2 regions of the Mycobacterium sp. URHB0021 genome follow, and region 2 is predicted to be linked to the other one. Evidence: predicted binding sites of a transcription regulator. Region 2 holds the regulator's gene; the other holds the start of a gene.
What was found. Region 2 encodes LexA, which represses DNA repair genes until DNA is damaged. Its sites were predicted from a motif close to CGAACANNTGTTCG; they were not measured.

Region 1 (9,606 bases), 1.5 Mb from region 2:
ACTCGGTGGACCAGGTCAATGAAGTCAACGCCGAGGAGAGTGGCCCGGTCGAGAACGACGTCGTGGGTGCCGCAGACGTCCAGGGCTCGGAGACCGAAGAGTCGAATGGGACGAATGCATCCGGCGCCGAGGGGACGCCGGCTGGTTCGACCGAGGCAGATCCGCAGATCGAATCGACGGGCAATGACACCGACAACGACACCGACAAGGACGCCATCAAGGGCAACGATGATTCGGGTGCTGTCAATGGGTCAACGGTCACCGTCGAATCGGGCTCGACGACTCTGGCGGTCCAGGCCACGGGCGCAGAGTCGCGAGAGCCGGTTCGGACCGGGCTGGTCGCGCGCCCGGGAGAGGTCGGCCCCGATGACTCCGGCGGATCCAGCGGCTCCACCACTGGCAGCACCACCACCGGCACCACAACCGGCAGCACGACCTCCACGTCCACCGACACCGGCACGGCAGGGGGCTCGGGAACTGGCGGCTCAGGTTCAGAGCACGGTGCAGCGGCGTCCGGCGGATCAGGCTCCGGTGCGGGTGAATCAGGCGCTGGTGAATCAGCCACCGGCGGTGAGGGATCGGGCAGCGCCAGCTAGCGGAAGTCGCGGCTGCGGGAGCCGACCGCCATGGGAAGTTTTCCCATGCGGTCGGCGACCACTGTCACCGCCCCGCTGGCGTTCTGCACCTGTCCCCTGACCAGCAGCGCTGACGCGGTCTGGGCAAGTTTGCGGTGGCGTGCCCAGATGCCCTGGGAGCACAGCACGTTCACCATCCCGGTCTCATCCTCGAGGTTGATGAACGTCACCCCCTGAGCGGTCGCCGGCCGTTGCCGGTGCGTCACCGCGCCGGCCACCAGTACCCGGGTGCCGTCGGGCACCGTCAACAGCTGGGCGGCGGGAACCACGCCAAGGGCGTTCAGATCCTCACGCAGAAACTGCGTGGGATAGCTGTCCGGCGAAACACCGGTTGCCCACACGTCGGCGGCGGCCAGCTCGAGCTCACTCATGCCGGGCAGCGACGGAACATGCGACGACGACCCGACTCCCGGCAACCGGTCCGGGCGCTGGGTGGCCGCCGCGCCGGCGGCCCACAACCCTTCTCGCCGGGTGACGCCGAAGCAACTCAGCGCACCGGCGGTGGCCAGCGCCTCCGTCTGCGGTATGGAGAGCTGCAACCGCCCCGTCAGGTCCAGCAGAGAAGCGAACGGCCCGTCGGCATTGCGTTCGGCGACCATCCGCTCGGCGAGATCGTCGCCGATATGGCGAACACTGCCCAAGCCCAGCCGTACTTCGAGGCCTTCGTTCTCCAGCGTCGCGTGCGCCAGGCTGGCGTTGACGTCGGGCCCGTGCACGGTCACCCCGTGCCTGCGCGCATCGGCCACCAGCGACTGCGGGGAGTAGAAACCCATCGGCTGTGCCCGCAGCAGCGCCGCGCAGAATGCCGCAGGATGGTGCAGCTTGAACCAGGACGAATAGAACACCAGTGAGGCGAACGACAGCGAATGGCTCTCCGGGAAACCGAAATTGGCGAAGGCTTCCAGCTTCTCGTAGATTCGGTCAGCGACCTCACCGGTGATTCCGTGCCGGTTGCGCATACCGTCGTAGAACCGGCCCCGCAGCCGCCGCATCCGCTCCGTCGAGCGTTTGGATCCCATCGCCCGGCGCAGCTGATCGGCTTCAGCGGCCGAAAAGCCGGCGCAGTCGACCGCCAGTTGCATGAGCTGCTCCTGAAACAGTGGCACCCCCAGTGTCTTTCGCAGCGCGGGCTCCATCGACGGGTGGTCGTAGGTGACACGCTCCTCTCCGTTACGACGCTTGATGTAGGGATGCACCGAACCGCCCTGAATCGGGCCGGGGCGGATCAACGCGACCTCGACCACCAAGTCGTAGAACACCCGCGGCTTCAGCCGAGGCAGGGTGGCCATCTGTGCGCGGGACTCCACCTGGAACACACCAACGGAGTCGGCGCGCTGCAGCATCTCGTACACCGCCTGCTCGCTCAGGTCCAGTTTGGCCAGGTCCACCTCGATTCCCTTGTGCTCGGCCAGTAGATCGATGGCGTAGTGCAGCGCCGAGAGCATGCCCAGACCCAGCAGATCGAACTTCACCAAACCGATCGCGGCGCAGTCGTCTTTGTCCCACTGCAGTACGCTGCGGTTCTCCATCCGCGCCCACTCCACCGGGCACACGTCGGCGATCGGGCGGTCGCAGATCACCATGCCGCCGGAGTGGATACCCATGTGCCGCGGCAGGTTCGAGATCTGCATCGCCAGATCGATCACCTGTTCCGGGATGTCCTCGACGTGCGGCGATTCCGCCAGGTTCCCCCATTGGCCGATCTGCTTGCTCCACGCGTCCTGCTGTCCCTGGGAGAAGCCCAGCGCGCGGGCCATGTCCCGCACCGCACTGCGGCCGCGGAAGGTGATGACGTTGGCGACCTGGGCGGCATAGTCACGGCCGTAGCGGTTGTAGACGTACTGGATGGCGTTTTCCCGGAGGTCGGACTCGATGTCGATGTCGATGTCCGGCGGCCCGTCCCGCGCAGGCGACAGGAACCGCTCGAACAGCAACTCGTTGGCTATCGGATCGACGTTGGTGACTCCGAGCGCATAGCAGACCGCCGAGTTGGCCGCCGATCCCCTGCCCTGGGCCAGGATGCCGTTCTCCCGGCAGAACCGGGTGATGTCGTGGACCACCAGGAAGTAGCCCGGGAATGTCAGCTGTTCAATGATTTTCAACTCGTGTTCGATCTGCCCGTAGGCGCGCGGTGCGCGCGCGGGCGATCCGTACCGGTGCCGCGCTCCCGCCATGACCAGGTGCCGCAGCCAGCTGTCCTCGGTATGCCCGGCCGGCACATCGAACGGTGGTAACTGCGGGGCGATCAGCGCCAGCCCGAACGCGCACTGCTCTGCGAGGTCGGCTGCGGCCGTCACCACCTCGGGACAATGGGCGAAGACCCGGGCCATCTCCTCCCCCGACCTCAGGTGGGAGCCTCCCAGTGGCGCAAGGAAACCCGCCGCTTCGTCAACCGAGTTGCGGGCACGGATCGCCCCCATGGCCATGGCCAGCCTGCCCCGGGACGGCTCGGCGAAGTGTGCGGCGGTGGTGGCGACGAGACCGATGCCGAAGCGTGGCGCCAACTCGGCCAGCACCACGTTGCGTTCGTCGTCGAGAGGATGGCCGTGGTGGGTCAGTTCGATGGTGACGCGGTCGCGGCCGAACCGATCGACCAGGTCGGCCAGCGCCGCCGCGGCCGCATCGGGACCACCCGTCGAAAGTGCCTGCCGGACATGTCCTTTACGGCATCCAGTCAGGATGTGCCAATGGCCGCCCGCCGCCTCGGTGAGCGCGTCATAGTCGTAGCGGGGCTTGCCTTTCTCTCCACCGGCCAGGTGAGCCCCCGCGATCTGACGCGACAGCCGCCGGTATCCCTCCGGCCCCCGCGCCAGCACCAGCAGATGCGGTCCCGGTGGATCGGGCTCCTCGGTGCGGGCGACATTACTCAGCGACAGTTCGGCGCCGAACACCGTCTGCACACCCAGTTCCTTGGCGGCCTCGGCGAACCGCACCACCCCGTAGAGGCCGTCGTGATCGGTCAGCGCGATGGCCCGCAGATCTAGCCTGGCGGCCTCTTCGACGAGCTCTTCCGGGGTGCTGGCTCCGTCGAGGAAGCTGTATGCCGAATGGGCGTGCAACTCGGCGTACGGGACCGACGAAGATGGACGGTCGACGTCCAGCGGCTGGTAGCTTGCGCGCTTGCGCGACCAGGCCGGACTGTCGCCACCGTCGCCGATCTGCTCGTCAATTGGCCACCCTGCGCGGCGCGGTTTGCCATTGAGCACCCGCTCCATTTCCGTCCAGCTCGGCGGCCCGGTGTGCCAGCCCACTCCCGCAGTGTATCGAACATACGTTCTATGCGCTATTCGCCCACTACGCAGGGCGGGCGAATCGACTCAGTAATACGGCAACGAGATGCGGGCCGCTTGCACGCCGCCTTCCCGGACCGCGATGAGTTCGGCGCCCGTCTCCGGTCAACACTGCAAATAGTTATCCGTCCGAGCCCCAGGAGGCACCGTGACCGAGCAGAAGACTGCCACCGCCCTACCTCCGGTCGTCGACCAGCAGACCTGGCAGCAGGCTCTCGACGACCTGCGCACGCGGGAGAAGGCCGCCACCCGTGAACTCGACGCCATCGCCGCGCAGCGGCGCAGGCTGCCGATGGTCGAGATGCCGGACTACACGCTGATCGGTGCGAACGGACCCGTCCCGCTGGCCGACGTGTTCGACGGCCGCGCACAGCTCATCGTCTACAACCACATGTGGTTCGACGACGCCGAATGGCAGTGCGGCGGCTGCACCGGGTTCACGAGCCAATTCACCCGACTCGAATTTCTCGACAACTACGACGCCCGATTCGTCATCGTCACGAACGGGCCGATCGACGAAGCACTGGCCTACAAGACCAAGGTCGGCAACAAGATGGCCTGGTACTCGTCGTCGGAGAGTTCCTTCGCCGCCGACGTCGGCGCCCCGCCCGGCGCAGGCTTCGCCGTCAACGTGTTCCTGCGTTCCGGCGACACCGTATATCGCACCTGGCACACCGACGGCCGCGGAACCGAACAGCTCAGCCACAGCTTCGGACTGATCGACACCCTGCCATGGGGCCGCCAGGAGGAGTGGCAGGACTCGCCCGACGGTTGGCCGAAGTCGCCGACCTACTCGAACTGGCTCGACTCCCCCGACATCGCCCGGATCTACGGCCCCGACGGACAGCGGTAGCTCCGAGTCGAACGACTGTTCGCTCAGCTTCAGTGCGCAAGATGTGAGCATGAACCGAAAACTCGACGGAACAGTCGCCCTCGTCACGGGTGCCAGCAGCGGGATCGGCGAGGCAACCGCGCTCGCGCTCGCCGACCAGGGCGCGACCGTCGCGCTGGTGGCCCGCCGCCGCGACCGACTCGACCAGCTCACGGGCCGCATCGAAGCCTCGGGCGGCGCCGCCCTTGCTGTCGACGCCGATGTCGCCGACCGCGCACAGGCCGACGATGCCGTCCAGCGCGTGGTCGCCGAACTGGGCCGGCTCGACACCGTGGTCAACAACGCCGGGCTGATGCGGATCGGGCCGGCTGCCGAAGCCGATCCGGCGGACTGGGATGCCATGGTGTCGGTCAATGTCCAGGGACTGCTCTATGTCACCCGGGCGTCGCTGCCGCACCTCATCAAGGCGGCCAGCGATTCACCCCGTCGGGTGGCCGACATCGTGAACATCAGCTCGACAGCCGGCCGGGTCGCGCGACCCGGAAACGCGGTGTACGCCCTGACGAAATTCGGCATCGGTGCGTTCTCCGAGTCGGTTCGCCAGGAACTGCTCGGCCAGCGCGTCCGGGTCGGCCTGGTGGAACCCGGCACGGTCCAAACGGAGATCACCACCGCATTGCCCGCCCAGGACCGCGCCGCCCTCGACGAGCGGACCGCGGGCATGGTGAAACTCGAACCCAGCGACATCGCCGACGCCGTGGTGTACATGGTCACCCGGGACCGGCGCGTCGCCGTCAACGAAATGCTGGTCAGGGCGGCCGAACAAACCTGGTGAGCTATCCGACCGGCGCCTGGTCCGATCTGGTGCGGGCGAGCGTCCTGCCCTCGAAGAAACCCGGACTGCGGACGCGCCAGATCACCATCAGTGTCGCGCCCAGCAGCAGGATGCCGAAGCCCATGTAGAACACCAGGCCGATCCCGAAGATTGATCCGCCGCTGGCATTTTCGGGGTTCATGCTCTCGCTCACCGAGATCACGAAGACGAGTGCCAGCATGATGCCGCCGAGCAACGGGAACAGGAACTTGAACACCACGTTGTGAACGCTGCTGAACAGCTCCCGGCGGAAGAACCAGACACAGGCGAAGGCCGTGATGCCGTAGTACCAGCAGATCATGATGCCAAGCGCGGCAATGGTATCCAAAAGTACCTTCTCCGACAGCAGGCTCACCACCGTGTAGAAGACCCCGGTGACCACGCCCGCGACGATGGTGGAATACGTGGGCACCAGGTAACGCGGGCTGACTTTTGCGAACTTCTCGGGAAACGCGCCGTAGGCACCCATGGCCAGCATGGCGCGGGCGGCCGGCAGGAAGGTGGTCTGCAGGCTGGCCACCGAGGACGCCAACACCGCCAGGAATAGCAACGGTCCAGCCCATGTGCCCAACACCGGATCTGCCATGGCGCCGAAGACGTTGTCCGCGTTCTCCTCGTTGCCCAAGCCGAGATCGGCGTCCCCGACGCCGGCGTACATCATCACCGCGACGGCCACCAGCAGATAGGTGAGCAGGATGGACATCACACACAGCAGTCCGGCGCGACCGGGCACCTTCGTCGGGTCCTTGGATTCCTCGCCGAGTGTCAAACAGGTGTCCCAGCCCCAGAAGGCGAATATCGAGCCAGTCACTCCAATCACGAAGGCGCTCAGCGTAAGCCCGGTGAACGGATTGAACCAGTCCAGATCGAAGCTCAGCCCGGCCGGCGCGTCCCCGCGACCGACGTGCAGCAGCGCCACCACCGCGAATGCGACCAGTATGGTCATCTGGAAACCGACCAGCACGTACTGCACCCGCTCGCTGGTGGTGATGCCGCGGCTGGCGATCGCCGTGGCGATCGCGATGAACACCAGAGTGGTGACGATGTTCACCCGCTTGTTGGCCGCGAGGTCGGCGATATCGGGGTTGTCGACGATCCGCGCGATGAACAGATAGAAGAACTCGACCGCGATTGCCGCCAGATTGGACAACACGATGATGGTGGCGACCACCATGCCCCACCCGCACATCCAGCCGACGTAGGGCCCGAATGCCTTGGTGGACCACGTGAATGACGCGCCGCAGTCGGGGGCGCGTGAGTTCAACTCCCGATACGCGTAGGCGGTGAGGAACATCGGGATGAAGCCCGCGATCAGGATCGCGGGCATCTTCAGACCCACCGCGGCGACGATGAGGCCGATGCTGGCGGTGAGCGTGTATCCCGGCGCAACAGACGAAATGCCAAGCACCGCACCGGAGAATGTACCGACCTTGCCTGTGGCGAGTCCCTTCGAGACGAGACCCGATTCTTCGGTGACCACGGACGGTTTGTCCGCGGTATCGCTCACGGCAGGTCCTCCATGGCGATCTGGTCTCTCGGTACGACCATCATCGGCACCTCGAGCACGCGCAGCATTTTGGCCGCGGTCGAACCGAGGAACAGTCGCCGGGGCGCACCGAGACGGCTGGACCCGACCATGATCAGATCACCGTCGTGCCACTCGAGCTTGCTCGCCGCATCCTCCACCGTGTCGCCGTCGCCGATCATCGAGGTGACGGCAGCCCCCTCCGGAAGAGCGGTTTTCGCGGTTTCGAGCGCACGTTCGGCGTGCGCGATGGCGCGCTCGTGCACGGCTTCGCTGTCGCCACGCAACGCACCGAATGTCGGGTCCAGCGCGACCAGCGACACCAATCGCAGCGGCGTGCCCGCCGCCCTGCTGAACCGCACGGCCGTGTCGAGCAACAGGTCCGCCCCCGGCCGTTGCCCGATGGCACAGGTCACCTCCCGGACCCGCTCCACCGTGGAGTTGCGGGTACCGCGGGGCGCCACCACCACGGGCACCGGGGCCGAATGCAGCAGCTCGTTGACGACGGAACCCAGTGAGTAGCTGCCGGCCAAACCGCCTCCCGACCCGCCCACGACGATGAGATCGGCCTCGACCCGCGACACCTCACCGATCAGTCCGTCGGCGAACGAGTCGTTGAAGCTCACGCGGCTGCGTGCGATGACATCGTCGGGCACCGACGCGAGTGCCTCGGCGAGCCACTTCTCCCCCTGCTCGGCGAGCACTTCCTCATAGCCACCGGTGGTGACGAGGGAGGGCAGCGCACTGTCCGGGTGCAGGATGATGGACACCTCGAGTTCTGCCCCGAGCGTCCGGGCCAGACGCGTCGCGAGTGCCATCGCGTCTGCGCCACCGGGAGTTGCCAGATACCCAACGACCAACTTCATAGCCGAACCACCGCCCATCTCGCACCACGCCGTGCAGACGTTCCTGGGCACATCCTGTCAATCAGAACCGGTGCGCATCGGCGGTTGAACCAAATCGGCCCAACCACGACGCGATCAGTCGCCGTACTCGGCCGTGCCATCCTCGAGCACGAGCCGGGTGTTCGACCCGTCGCGCTCGGCCGCCTCGGTTCTGAACACCGCGCGTCCGGCGTCGGTGCGCCAAATCGACGTGGTCAGCGTCTCGCCGGGGAAGACCGGCGACGTGAACCGGGCGCCGATGGCGCTGACCTTCGTCGCGTCACCACCGCCGAGTTCGCTCACCAACGCACGGCCCGCGACCCCATATGTGCACAGCCCGTGAAGTATTGGCTTTGGAAAGCCGGCCAGATTCTGCGCGAACCACGGGTCGCTGTGCAGCGGATTTCGGTCGCCCGACAGACGGTAGATCAGTGCCTGGTCCTCGCGGGTGGGCAACGCCACCCGGGCATCGGGTTCGCGTTCGGGAATCCCGGGGGCCACCGGCCGCTGCCCCGGCTGCCCGCCGAAGCCGCCTTCGCCGCGGATGACGGTGGTGGTCAGCGTCTCGGCGACCACCGCGGAGGTATCCGGATCGGTGCCGGTGGCCTTCAACATGACAATCGCGTTCTTGCCCTCGCCCTTGTCCTGGATGTCGGCGACCTCGGCGACGACACTGAGCTTGCCTGCTGCGGGCAGTGGTTGGAACAGCCGGATCTCCTGGGATCCGTGCAGGAGCATGGCGAAATTGAAGGTGCCGATCTTGCCGGCCGCGGCGAAGGGTAGGCACGCGATGACCGCATAGGTCGGGAGTACCTGCTGCTTGACGTCGTGGCTGTTCTCGGTGGTGAAGGCCAGATCTCGGGTTCCGGCACCGACGCCGAGCGCGTAGAGCAACGTGTCGCGGTCGGCCCACTCGAACAGGTGCGGTTCCGTCTTCGCGCCGATGGCGTTCGGATCGATCGGCATTGATGTTCCCTTCGTCGCTGAGACGGACGATAGCTGGCGCCGGTTGATCTTTGACCTGGCAGGGGCACCATGGCGCGCATGCGCTATGTCGTTACCGGCGGTACCGGGTTGATCGGGCGCCTCACGTATCTTGGCCCGCGACGATGCTGCCGAGGTGTGGGTCCTGGTCCGGCGGACGTCGCTGGCGACGTTCGAGTGGCTGGCGGCCGACGGTGGCCGGGCCTGGGGCGACGCGCGAAACCATTGGACGCGACGCTGCACCATCTGTCGTCGATCGCCGTGGCCGGCACCTACCGCGGCGAGTGCACCGAAGACGATTTCGACGTCGCCCAGGATCTTCCGACGCCATATCACCAGACCAAGTTCGAAGCCGAATTGCTGGTCCGCTCGGCACACGGGCTGCGGTACCGGGTATCCCGACCTTCGGTCGTGGTCGGGGATTCCCACCGGCGAGGTGGACAAGATCGAGGGCCCCTACTACTTCTTCGGCGTCCCGGCCGAGCTCCGGCGATTGCCGTCATTGACGCCGATGGTGCTGCCGGACACCGGACGCACCAACATCGTTCCGGTCGACTATGTCGCCGACGCCCTCGTGGAGTT
Region 2 (9,606 bases):
GCGGCCGCGGCGATGGAGGCGGTGCTCAAGTCCACTCTGCAATACACGAAGGAACGCAAGGCATTTGGCCGTCCCATCGGCAGTCAGCAGAACAGCCGGTTCCTGTTGGCCGAACTCGCGACCGAGGCCACCGTGGTGCGCATCATGGTCGACGAGTTCCTCAAATTGCACCTCGAGGAGAAGCTGACGGCCGAGCAGGCCGCGATGGCGAAGTGGTATTCGACCGAAAAGCAGGTCGCTCTGATCGACCGCTGCCTACAGCTGCACGGCGGTTACGGTTACATGCGTGAATATCCGGTCGCGCGGGCCTATCTCGATTCTCGCGTGCAGACCATCTACGGCGGCACGACCGAGATCATGAAGGAAATCATCGGCCGCAGCATGGGTGTCTAGGGGCCGCCAGGTATTTTCTCTGTGTGGCACGGCCATGGTCCTTGGTTATCGACGTCTGCTGACGCACAGTTGACGGGCGCGATACTTTTCAAGGAATTTTGTGCCGACGCGGGGAGGACGAATGAGCGGGCAGTGGACCGTGCGCAGCACGGTTTTCGGTCGCGTGGCCATCGGGGTACTGGCGGCCGCGGCGGCACTGCTGCTGTCACCCGTCGCTGCGGCGACCCCGGAGTCCGACGCCAACGACGCGATCAGCGCCGCCTACGACGCCGGCGGTGGTGACACCGGTCCGCTCGGGCCGAGGGACGGCGACGTCTACGCCGTCGGTCCGGGATTCGGGCAGAACTTCGCGGGCGGCAAGATTTACTTCACCCCGGCGACCGGTGCCCACATCATGACCGGCGCGATCCTCGACAAGTTCGATTCGCTGGGCGGGCCCGCCGACAGTGACCTGGGCTTTCCCACCATCGACGAGGGTGCGGGGCGGGCCCCCGACAGCCGCAACACCACGTTCAGCGCAGCCGACAACCCGGTGATCTTCTGGACCCCGGCCACCGGAGCCCGCGTGGTGCGGGGTGCCATCAACGCCGCCTGGGACAAGCTGGGTGGATCCGCCGGCACACTCGGCGTGCCGGCCGAGGATGAAACCTATGACGGCGACGTCGTAAGCCAGGCTTTCACCGGTGGCGAGTTGTCCTATGACACGAAAAAGAAGACGTTCACCACTGTTCCGCCCGACCTCGGCGGCCAGCTGACCGACCTCACGATTCCGGAAGACCCGACCTCTGCCATCAATGCCGCGCGGCGTGCGGCCGGCGGACCGCTCGGCCCGCTGGGCGCACCGGACGGCGCGGTGTACAAGATCGGGGCCGACGGATTCGGGCAGAACTTCGCCGGCGGCAAGATCTTCTACAGTCCGGCGACCGGCGCCAATGTCGTGACCGGGCAGGTACTGGCCAAGTACGACAGCGTCGGGGGCCCGGAAGGCGACCTGGGCTTCCCCACCGGCAACGAGGCGGACGGCGGTGCGCCGAACAGTCGGGTCAGCACCTTCGCGGCCAAGGACCAGCCCTTGATCTTCTGGACTCCGGACTATGGCGCAGTCATCGTCCGTGGGGCCATGAACGCCGCCTGGCAGAAACTGGGTGGCGCCACGGGTGACCTCGGTGTGCCGATGGCCGATCAAACCGAGAACGGCGAAGTCATCACCCAGCGGTTCGCCGGTGGTGCGGTCTCGTGGGACGCTTCGACGAAGAAGTTCAGCACGGAACCCGCCAACCTGGCCTCCGGACTGGCCGGGCTGGACGTGCCCGGACAAGACCTGCCCAAGGCGACGAACGGCGCACAGGCCGCAAATGACAACGGCAACAACTCGTCTCATTGGACCTGGTGGTGGTTGCTCGCCATCGTGCCGATTCTGCTTCTCGTCGGACTCGTGGCCTTGGCCGCGGTGCACCGCCGCCGTCGCCGCGCCGGCGATTCGCAAGCGGTCCGCGATGACTCGCAGCCATTCGACGCCGCCCAGGTGGGCGCGCCCGGGAACGAGGAACGTGACGATCGGACCGGCCAGATGTTCGGCGACCGATACGCCCAACAAGGTCTGGGATCGTTGTCGCCGGTGAGCACGTGGGGCACCACCCATGACACCGCAACCGGGGAATCCGACACCACGCAGAGTGCGGTGACGGAGGAGGAAGAAGACCCCGACAAGGTCGATACCGCGCCAACGCGGATCGAGAAGGATGCCTCGGACGTCGACGCCGCGGATGTCCAGAGCGCGGACGTCGAGACCGCGGACGTCGACGCCGCGGACGTCCAGAGCGCGGACGTCGAGACCGCGGACGTCCAGAGCGCGGACGAGGAGAGCGAATTCGATACCGCGGCCGTGAGAAGCGAGTTCGATACTGCGGACGGGACAAATGAAACGGACATCGCGGAGGCGATCCGGAGTATCAGCCTTGGAGCGAGCCCACGACCGGAGCGGGACCCGTTGACCGACACCGGCCGTCACGCCCGCATTGTGATCGACGAACCCGAACCCGCCCAGACCGCGCTTCGCCTGCCCCTCGACGACCCCAACCAGGCGCCGGACGGATATCCCATCAAGGCCGACACGAAATCGGGGCTGTACTGGGCGCCCGGCAGCGCGCTCTACGACGACGCGCGCGCCGAGATCTGGTTCGCCAGCGAGGAGTTCGCGATCACGAACGGCTTCGTTCGGGGCGATTAGGTTTGTTCGGGGCGATCAGGTCAGCGGTGACTAGATCTTGCGGATGACGGTGACGACCTTGCCGAGCACCGCCGCGTCGTTACCCGGGATGGGCTCGAACGCTGGATTGTGCGGCATCAGCCACACCTGACCACGAGTCCGCTTGAATGTCTTGACCGTGGCCTCTCCGTCGATCATCGCTGCGACAATGTCGCCGTTGTCGGCCACGTTCTGCTGACGTACCACGACCCAGTCCCCGTTGCAGATGGCCGCGTCGACCATCGAGTCGCCGACCACTTTGAGCAGGAACAACGATCCCTCGCCGACCAGCTCCTTCGGCAGCGGAAAGACGTCCTCGACGGCCTCCTCCGCGAGTATCGGCCCACCCGCCGCAATGCGACCCAACACCGGCACGAAGGTCGGTTCGGGTAGCGTGTCGGATCCGGCCACGTCGGTGGCGACGATGGGGGTCACCACGTCGTCGGCGCCCCGCACGTCAACGGCCCGCGGGCGGTTGGGATCGCGCCGCAGATAGCCTTTTCGCTCCAGTGTGCGGAGCTGGTGCGCGACCGACGATGTCGAGGTGAGGCCGACGGCGTCGCCGATCTCCCTGATGCTGGGTGGATAGCCCCGGCTGGTCACCGAGGCGCGGATGACATCCAGAATGGTGCGCTGACGCTCGGTCAGACCTGTGTCGAGACTTCGGCGTCCGCCTGTGCTGCCAGCACTGTCCGTGTCGTCGCTCATGGCGCCGAATGTAGTCGGGCCCGCTTCAATAATCAAACATGTGTTCGAGGCGTGTCGGATATCGGCGCCGGGTTCCGGCGACGGACCCGGCGCGCGCCCGAGTTGTCGGAGGGGCGATCTATCGTTTCGCAACAGTTCGATCACACGTTCTATAACTCGAACACATGAGCGAGTATGTTCGAACACAGTTGCGAATGATGGTGGAGCTATCACGGAGCGAAAGGCGGGCAGATGACGATCCTCGACACCCGGGAAATCCCGGCGGAGCCGATGGTCAGGCCGGGACCCCGGCCTGCTGACGTGCGACGGCGGCCGCGCTCGGGCCGGCCCGGCGGGGCGCCGGTACGCTACCGCGGCACCGGTGTGATGATGTCGCGGGCGTCGCACCGCAGACGGCCCATCACGCCGCTCACCACCGTGGTGCTCGCGTTGGTCGCCGCGGGGATCACGGTGTGGTTGGGGCTGGTAGCCCAGCTCGGCGGCGTCGTGGGGAGCACCGCCGAGGTGCCGAACCGGCTGGCGGTGATCCAAGTTCAGACCGGTGAGACGCTGCAGCACGTGGCACATCGCGTCGCGCCCGACGCCCCTGTCGGTCAGGTGGTCGAGCGCATCCGCGAGCTGAACCAGCTCGACTCCGTGGCGCTCGACGCCGGCCAGACGCTCATCGCGCCCGTCGGCTGACGCCGCGCGATGAGTGGTGAAAGGCGTTCTTGCACAATAGCCCCGATGAGCACTCGCGCCGTCCGCGCGCCGATTTCCCCAGCGCCGGGCCACGCGGGGGCCGCGCAGGTAGGCTCGGAGAGGTTCGAGGTACGTGATTGTCGGCGCGGCGAGGGAGCGGTGATGCACTGTCCGTTCTGCCGTCATCCCGATTCCCGCGTGGTTGATTCGCGCGAAACAGACGAGGGTCAGGCCATCCGGCGACGCAGATCGTGTCCCGAATGCGGCAGGCGGTTCACCACGGTGGAGACGGCGGTACTGGCGGTGGTCAAGCGCAGCGGCGTGACCGAGCCGTTCAGCCGAGAGAAGGTCGTCAAGGGCGTGCGCCGGGCCTGCCAGGGGCGACAGGTCGACGATGATGCGCTGAACCTGTTGGCCCAACAGGTAGAGGACGCCGTGCGGGCCGCCGGTTCGCCCGAGGTGCCCAGCCATGAAGTCGGTTTGGCGATCCTGGGGCCGCTTCGCGAGCTCGACGAGGTGGCCTACCTGCGCTTCGCATCGGTCTACCGGTCGTTCTCGTCGGCCGAAGACTTCGAGCGGGAGATCGAAGCCCTGCGTGCGCACCGAGAGGTGCCCGCCACGGGCTGACCGACGATCGTCAATCGATCTGCTTGATGCCGTCGTCGACCACTCGGCCCGAAATGCGAACCCAGCCTTCGGGGCTCCACCTCGTCTGGATCAGCGAACCCTTGCCCTGCACGATCGTCAGGTCGCGGCTGAGGTAGTCGGTGATACGCACCGCCGCGGCGCCCGTGGCCTCGTCCTCGACCACACCGAGATCGGTGGCGAACATTCTGGAGCGCAGCGCTCCTTGCTCGCGGTCGGTCCAGGTCCACAGGTAGTGGTTCACGTCGTCCGGATAGTCGGCCGGGTCGGCGGCCAACAGTTCCTCGGTCGACTCGAGCTCGTGGATCGCGAACTCCGGCGCCCATTCCGAACGTGCACTCACGGACGTCAGTTCGTCGTCGTAGGCGATCTGGACGACACCGGCCGGCACCTGCAAAGTATGAACGGGAGTGCCCCGGTCCCGCAGCCACCACGATGCGCCCACGGTTGGATGCCCGGCAAAGGGCAATTCGGTAGCAGGGGTATAGATGCGGGCGTGGGCGGTACTGGTTCCGGTTTTCGGTAGATCGATGAATACCGTTTCGCTGTAACCCAATTGGGTGGCGATGCGCTGGTGGTCGCCGGGCCCCACCGTGCTGGCATCCACCACGCCCAGGGGATTGCCGAACTTGCCGTCGGGGGCGGTGAATACGCGCAGCACTGTCACGTCGATGGCCATGCGCCGATGCTACGTGGTGTTCGGGAGGCGCCGACTAGGTGGCGCTGCGCTCGTCGGCGCCCATCGCGTCGAGCACCGCGACGCGGGTGCCGACGGGCCCCGATATGGCACCCTCGCTGATGCCGTCGCGGAGCAGGCCGCGCAGGTATTCCTGGTCGTAGAGGGCGGGTTCGGTGGAATCGATGAACTGCTCGACGACCTCGACGAAGCGGTCGGGATCATCATGGAAGGGGAAATGCCCGGAGCCGTCGAAGATCTCCAGCTGCGAGCCGGGCATCGCGGCGTGTGCCATCCGGGCATGGCTGACCGGGATGACCGAATCATGGGAGCCCCAAATGAGCTGAACAGGAACGGATTGCGTCAAATAACATCGATCCAGCATGGTGACCACCTGACCGCGCCAGTCGACGACGGCGCGCAGTGTGCGCGCGAATGCCGACGATGCCGTCGGTTCCGGAAGGTCGGCCAGGATGCGCAGCACATCGGGCAGGTCGCGGCCGAGCCCCGTTGACCCGAATACCGCTCCGCCGATGCGACCCAGCACCTGAAGTGCGGGAAGCACAAGCGGCAGACGCAGGAAGGCAAGCGCCTCGCTCCCCATCGGCAGCGACGCGATGCGCAGGGCGACGTTGACATCCTTGGTCACACCGCCGGCGCCCACCAGAATCAGCCGGTCCACCAATTGCGGGAACTGGTACGCGAATTGCATTGCGACGCCGCCGCCCAGCGAATGGCCGACCACCGTCACCTTGTCGATGTCCAGTACGGACAGCAGGTCCCGCATGCCGTTCGCATACGCCGCCACCGAATAGTCGGCGCGCGGCTTGTCGGATTTGCCGTGACCCAGCAGATCGGGCGCGATCACGGTAAACCGCTGCGCCAGCTTGGATTGCACGGTGCTCCACGTGGTGGAGTTGTCACCGATGCCGTGGATCAGCAGGATCGCCGGGCCCGAACCGGCCACCCGGAAGGCCCGCTGGTACCCGTGGATGGTGCGAAACTGCAGCGATGGCGTGAGTTCGCGCACGGTGCGCAGGTTCGGCTTGCGCTTAGACATTGGGCCGGGTCATTCTGCCAACTTCGTTATCGGGCCGGTGAGGCTGCGGTTAGTTGTCAGGATCTTCTTTGAACTTGTCGCCGGCCTGTTGTGCGAGGAACCGCTCGAACTCGGCACCGAGTTCATCCCCGCTGGGTAGCTCTTCGTCATGCGCCAGCAAGGACCGGTTCTCCTGAGCGGCAACGAACGCATCGTACTGATGCTCGAGCGCCGTCACCACTTGAGCGACTTCGGGGCTTGCCTCGACCTGCTCGTTGATCTTCTGGTGCACCTCGGCGCCGGCCTCCGACAAGGCGGCCAGCGGGATTTGCAGCGAACCGCTTCTGGCGACCTCGGCCAGCAGTGCCTCGGCGGCGGCGGGATAGTCGGTTTGAGCCAGGTAGTGCGGCACGTGGACGGTGTATCCGACCACCTCGTGGCCGTGCTGAGCCATCCGGAACTCGATGAGGTTCGACACGCTGCCGGGCACCTGGACCTCACCCACCCACGGCGTGTGTTCGCTGATCAGCTCCTTGTCGTTGGCGTGCGCAGTCATGGTGATCGGCCGGGTGTGTGGCACGGCCATCGGAATGGTTCCCAGACCGATGACCCGCCGGACGGCCAGTCGCTCGGCCAGTAGGCGCACCGCCGTGATGAACCGCTCCCACCGCAGATCCGGCTCCAGGCCTGCGAGCAGCAGAAACGGCGTGCCGACACTGTCATGCAGCGCGTAAAGATTGAGTTCGGGCTCCTCGTAGTGGGTGAAATGGTCGGTCTTGAACGTCATCAGCGGACGCCTGGACCGGTAGTCGAGCAGTTCGTCGATCGCGAAGGACGCCACCAGTTCGGTGTCCAGGGAGTTCTTCAGGTGCTCGGCGGCCAGCTTGATGGCGTGCCCGGCGTCGGAAAAGCCTTCCAGGGCGTGGATCAGCACCGGCCCGCGGCCGTCGGCCGACGACAGCTGCGGAGCCGGGAACTCCAACTCGTACATCCCGGTCTGGTCAGGCTGGTACTGCTGCTCTGGGATATCTGGCTGGTCAGCCATTTGCTTCGCCTCCTCGCCACGGGTGCGACCGTGGACTCGTCGGACCGTGACACCTAGTGTCGCGCATTTCGCGGTGGACGCCATTGCAGCCCCACCCATCTGTCTGAACAAGACTCCGCCGATGTCGCATTCCACCTCGGGTGGCCGGCGCGGAGAATGCCCGAACCCGGGCCTCGACGGTTTGCCGACAGCGGGCAGCCGGCAAACCTCAAGCGCACCATATCCGCTGTTCGGGCAAGATCGTTTAATGCACAGCTGCGCACGCCGCCGGGCAGTCCTGATGATGGGACTCTTCGCCCTGTTGACGGCTTCGTGCGCCCACCCGGCGGTCGCCATCCGCGACCCCAGCACCGCCGCGGCCGCGGAGCCGGAGGCGCCGCCGACGGCACGATCGGTGCCTGCCGATCCGAGGGTGGGGGCGGTGTTCATCGGCGGCGATTCGCTGCACGCGTGCAGCGCCGGCGTGCTGGACTCCGCAAACGGAGACCTGATTCTCACCGCGGCCCATTGCCTGTCCGACGGCACCGACGCCACGTTCGTTCCGGGATTCAACAACGACGCCGCCCCCGAGGACTACTGGCACGTCGACGCGGTCTATCTGGACCCGCGCTGGGTGCGAAGCCAGGACCCGATGGCCGACTTCGCGATCGCGCGGGTCAGCCGCGCCGCGGGCGGAACCGTGGAGGCGCGGGCCGGCGGCGGTCTGAAACTGGTGGCCGCTCCCGCGCCGGGCAGCGTCGTCAGCGTCACGGGGTATGCGATGGGGGTCGGCGGCGGACCGATCGGCTGCCGGGTCCCGACCGGGCGCCCGAGGCAGGGGTTTCCCGCGCTGCCGTGCGCGGCGCTCGTCGACGGAGTCAGTGGTGCACCGTGGATCGAGGGCTCAACGGTCAGCGGCTTGATCGGCGGCCTCGACGGGGGCGGTTGCCAAGACCAAAGCGATTCGTACTCGCCGCCTTTCGACGATGCGATCACGGCGCTGCAGAAACGTGCCGAGGCCGGCGGACCCGCCGACAGCGCGCCGGTGGCTTTCGCGGACGGCTGCCGATGACGGTGGCGGTCAGGCCCTGAACTGGTTCAGCGCGCGCAGTTTGTTCATCACGTCCAGCGCTGCGACCTTGTACGCCTCCGAGAACGTCGGGTAGTTGATGACCGCGTCGACGAGGTACTCGATGGTGCCGCCGCAGCCCATCACGGCCTGGCCGATGTGCACCAGCTCGGTGGCCGCGGTGCCGAAGATGTGGACCCCGAGGATCTTCAGGTCTTCGGTGGAGACCAGCAGCTTGAGCATGCCGTAGGAGTCGCCGGCGATCTGTCCGCGCGCCAGTTCGCGGTACCGGGAGACACCGACCTCGTAGGGGATCGAGTCTTTCGTCAGATCCACCTCGGTCGCGCCCACATAGGACACCTCCGGGATCGAGTAGATGCCGATCGGCTGCAACTCGGTCATGCCCTGACACGGCTCGCCGAATGCGTGGTAGGCGGCCAGCCGGCCCTGATCCATCGACGTCGCGGCCAGGGCCGGGAAGCCGATCACGTCGCCGACGGCGTAGATGTGGTCGACCTTGGTCTGGAACTGGTCGTCGACGAAGATCCGTCCACGGTTGTCGGTCTCCAGCCCGGCGTTTGCCAGATCGAGGTGGTCGGTCTGACCCTGCCGGCCGGCCGAGTACATCACCGTTTCGGCGGGGATCTGCTTGCCGCTGGCCAGTGTCGTGACCGTGCCCGCCGCCCCGACGTCCACGGCCGTCACCTCCTCACCGAAGCGGAACGTCACCGCCAGATCGCGCAGGTGGAACTTGAGGGCCTCGATGATCTCCGGATCACAGAAATCCAGCATGGAGTCCCGCTTCTCCACCACGGTGACCTTGGTACCCAGCGCGGCGAACATCGAGGCGTATTCGATACCGATGACGCCGGCACCCACCACGACCATCGACGTGGGCAAAGACTTGAGGTCGAGGATGCCGTCAGAGTCCAGCACGCGGTTTTCATCGAACTCGACACCCGGTGGCCGGGCCGGCTTGGTGCCTGTGGCGATCACCACGTACTCGCCGCTGATCGTGGTGCGCTCGCTGCGGTTGGGCTCCTCGACCAGAATCGTGCGCGCATCGACGAAGCGGCCGTGGCCCTCGATGAGATCGATCCGGTTGCGCATCAGCTGCGACCGG

Region 1: ACVWWN_RS34600 (error-prone DNA polymerase) is a predicted target of LexA. The motif match lies at 3,900-3,913, and genes of this name have one in related genera.

Annotation. Positions count from the first base shown of each region.
Region 1 is NZ_JBSRZT010000002.1:6,601,465-6,611,070, forward strand. It holds gene ACVWWN_RS34595 (cellulase family glycosylhydrolase) at 1-596, shown strand, start outside; gene ACVWWN_RS34600 (error-prone DNA polymerase) at 593-3,886, opposite strand; gene ACVWWN_RS34605 (DUF899 domain-containing protein) at 4,074-4,778, shown strand; gene ACVWWN_RS34610 (SDR family NAD(P)-dependent oxidoreductase) at 4,828-5,592, shown strand; gene ACVWWN_RS34615 (APC family permease) at 5,594-7,138, opposite strand; gene ACVWWN_RS34620 (universal stress protein) at 7,135-8,022, opposite strand; gene ACVWWN_RS34625 (MaoC/PaaZ C-terminal domain-containing protein) at 8,137-9,006, opposite strand; partial or broken gene ACVWWN_RS34630 (SDR family oxidoreductase) at 9,085-9,606, shown strand, end outside.
Region 2 is NZ_JBSRZT010000002.1:5,142,364-5,151,969, reverse strand. It holds gene ACVWWN_RS27740 (acyl-CoA dehydrogenase family protein) at 1-393, shown strand, start outside; gene ACVWWN_RS27735 (LGFP repeat-containing protein) at 515-2,623, shown strand; gene lexA (transcriptional repressor LexA) at 2,654-3,349, opposite strand; gene ACVWWN_RS27725 (LysM peptidoglycan-binding domain-containing protein) at 3,581-4,030, shown strand; gene nrdR (transcriptional regulator NrdR) at 4,193-4,657, shown strand; gene ACVWWN_RS27715 (PhzF family phenazine biosynthesis protein) at 4,668-5,354, opposite strand; gene ACVWWN_RS27710 (alpha/beta fold hydrolase) at 5,389-6,411, opposite strand; gene ACVWWN_RS27705 (proteasome assembly chaperone family protein) at 6,461-7,435, opposite strand; gene ACVWWN_RS27700 (trypsin-like serine peptidase) at 7,683-8,486, shown strand; gene sthA (Si-specific NAD(P)(+) transhydrogenase) at 8,496-9,606, opposite strand, start outside.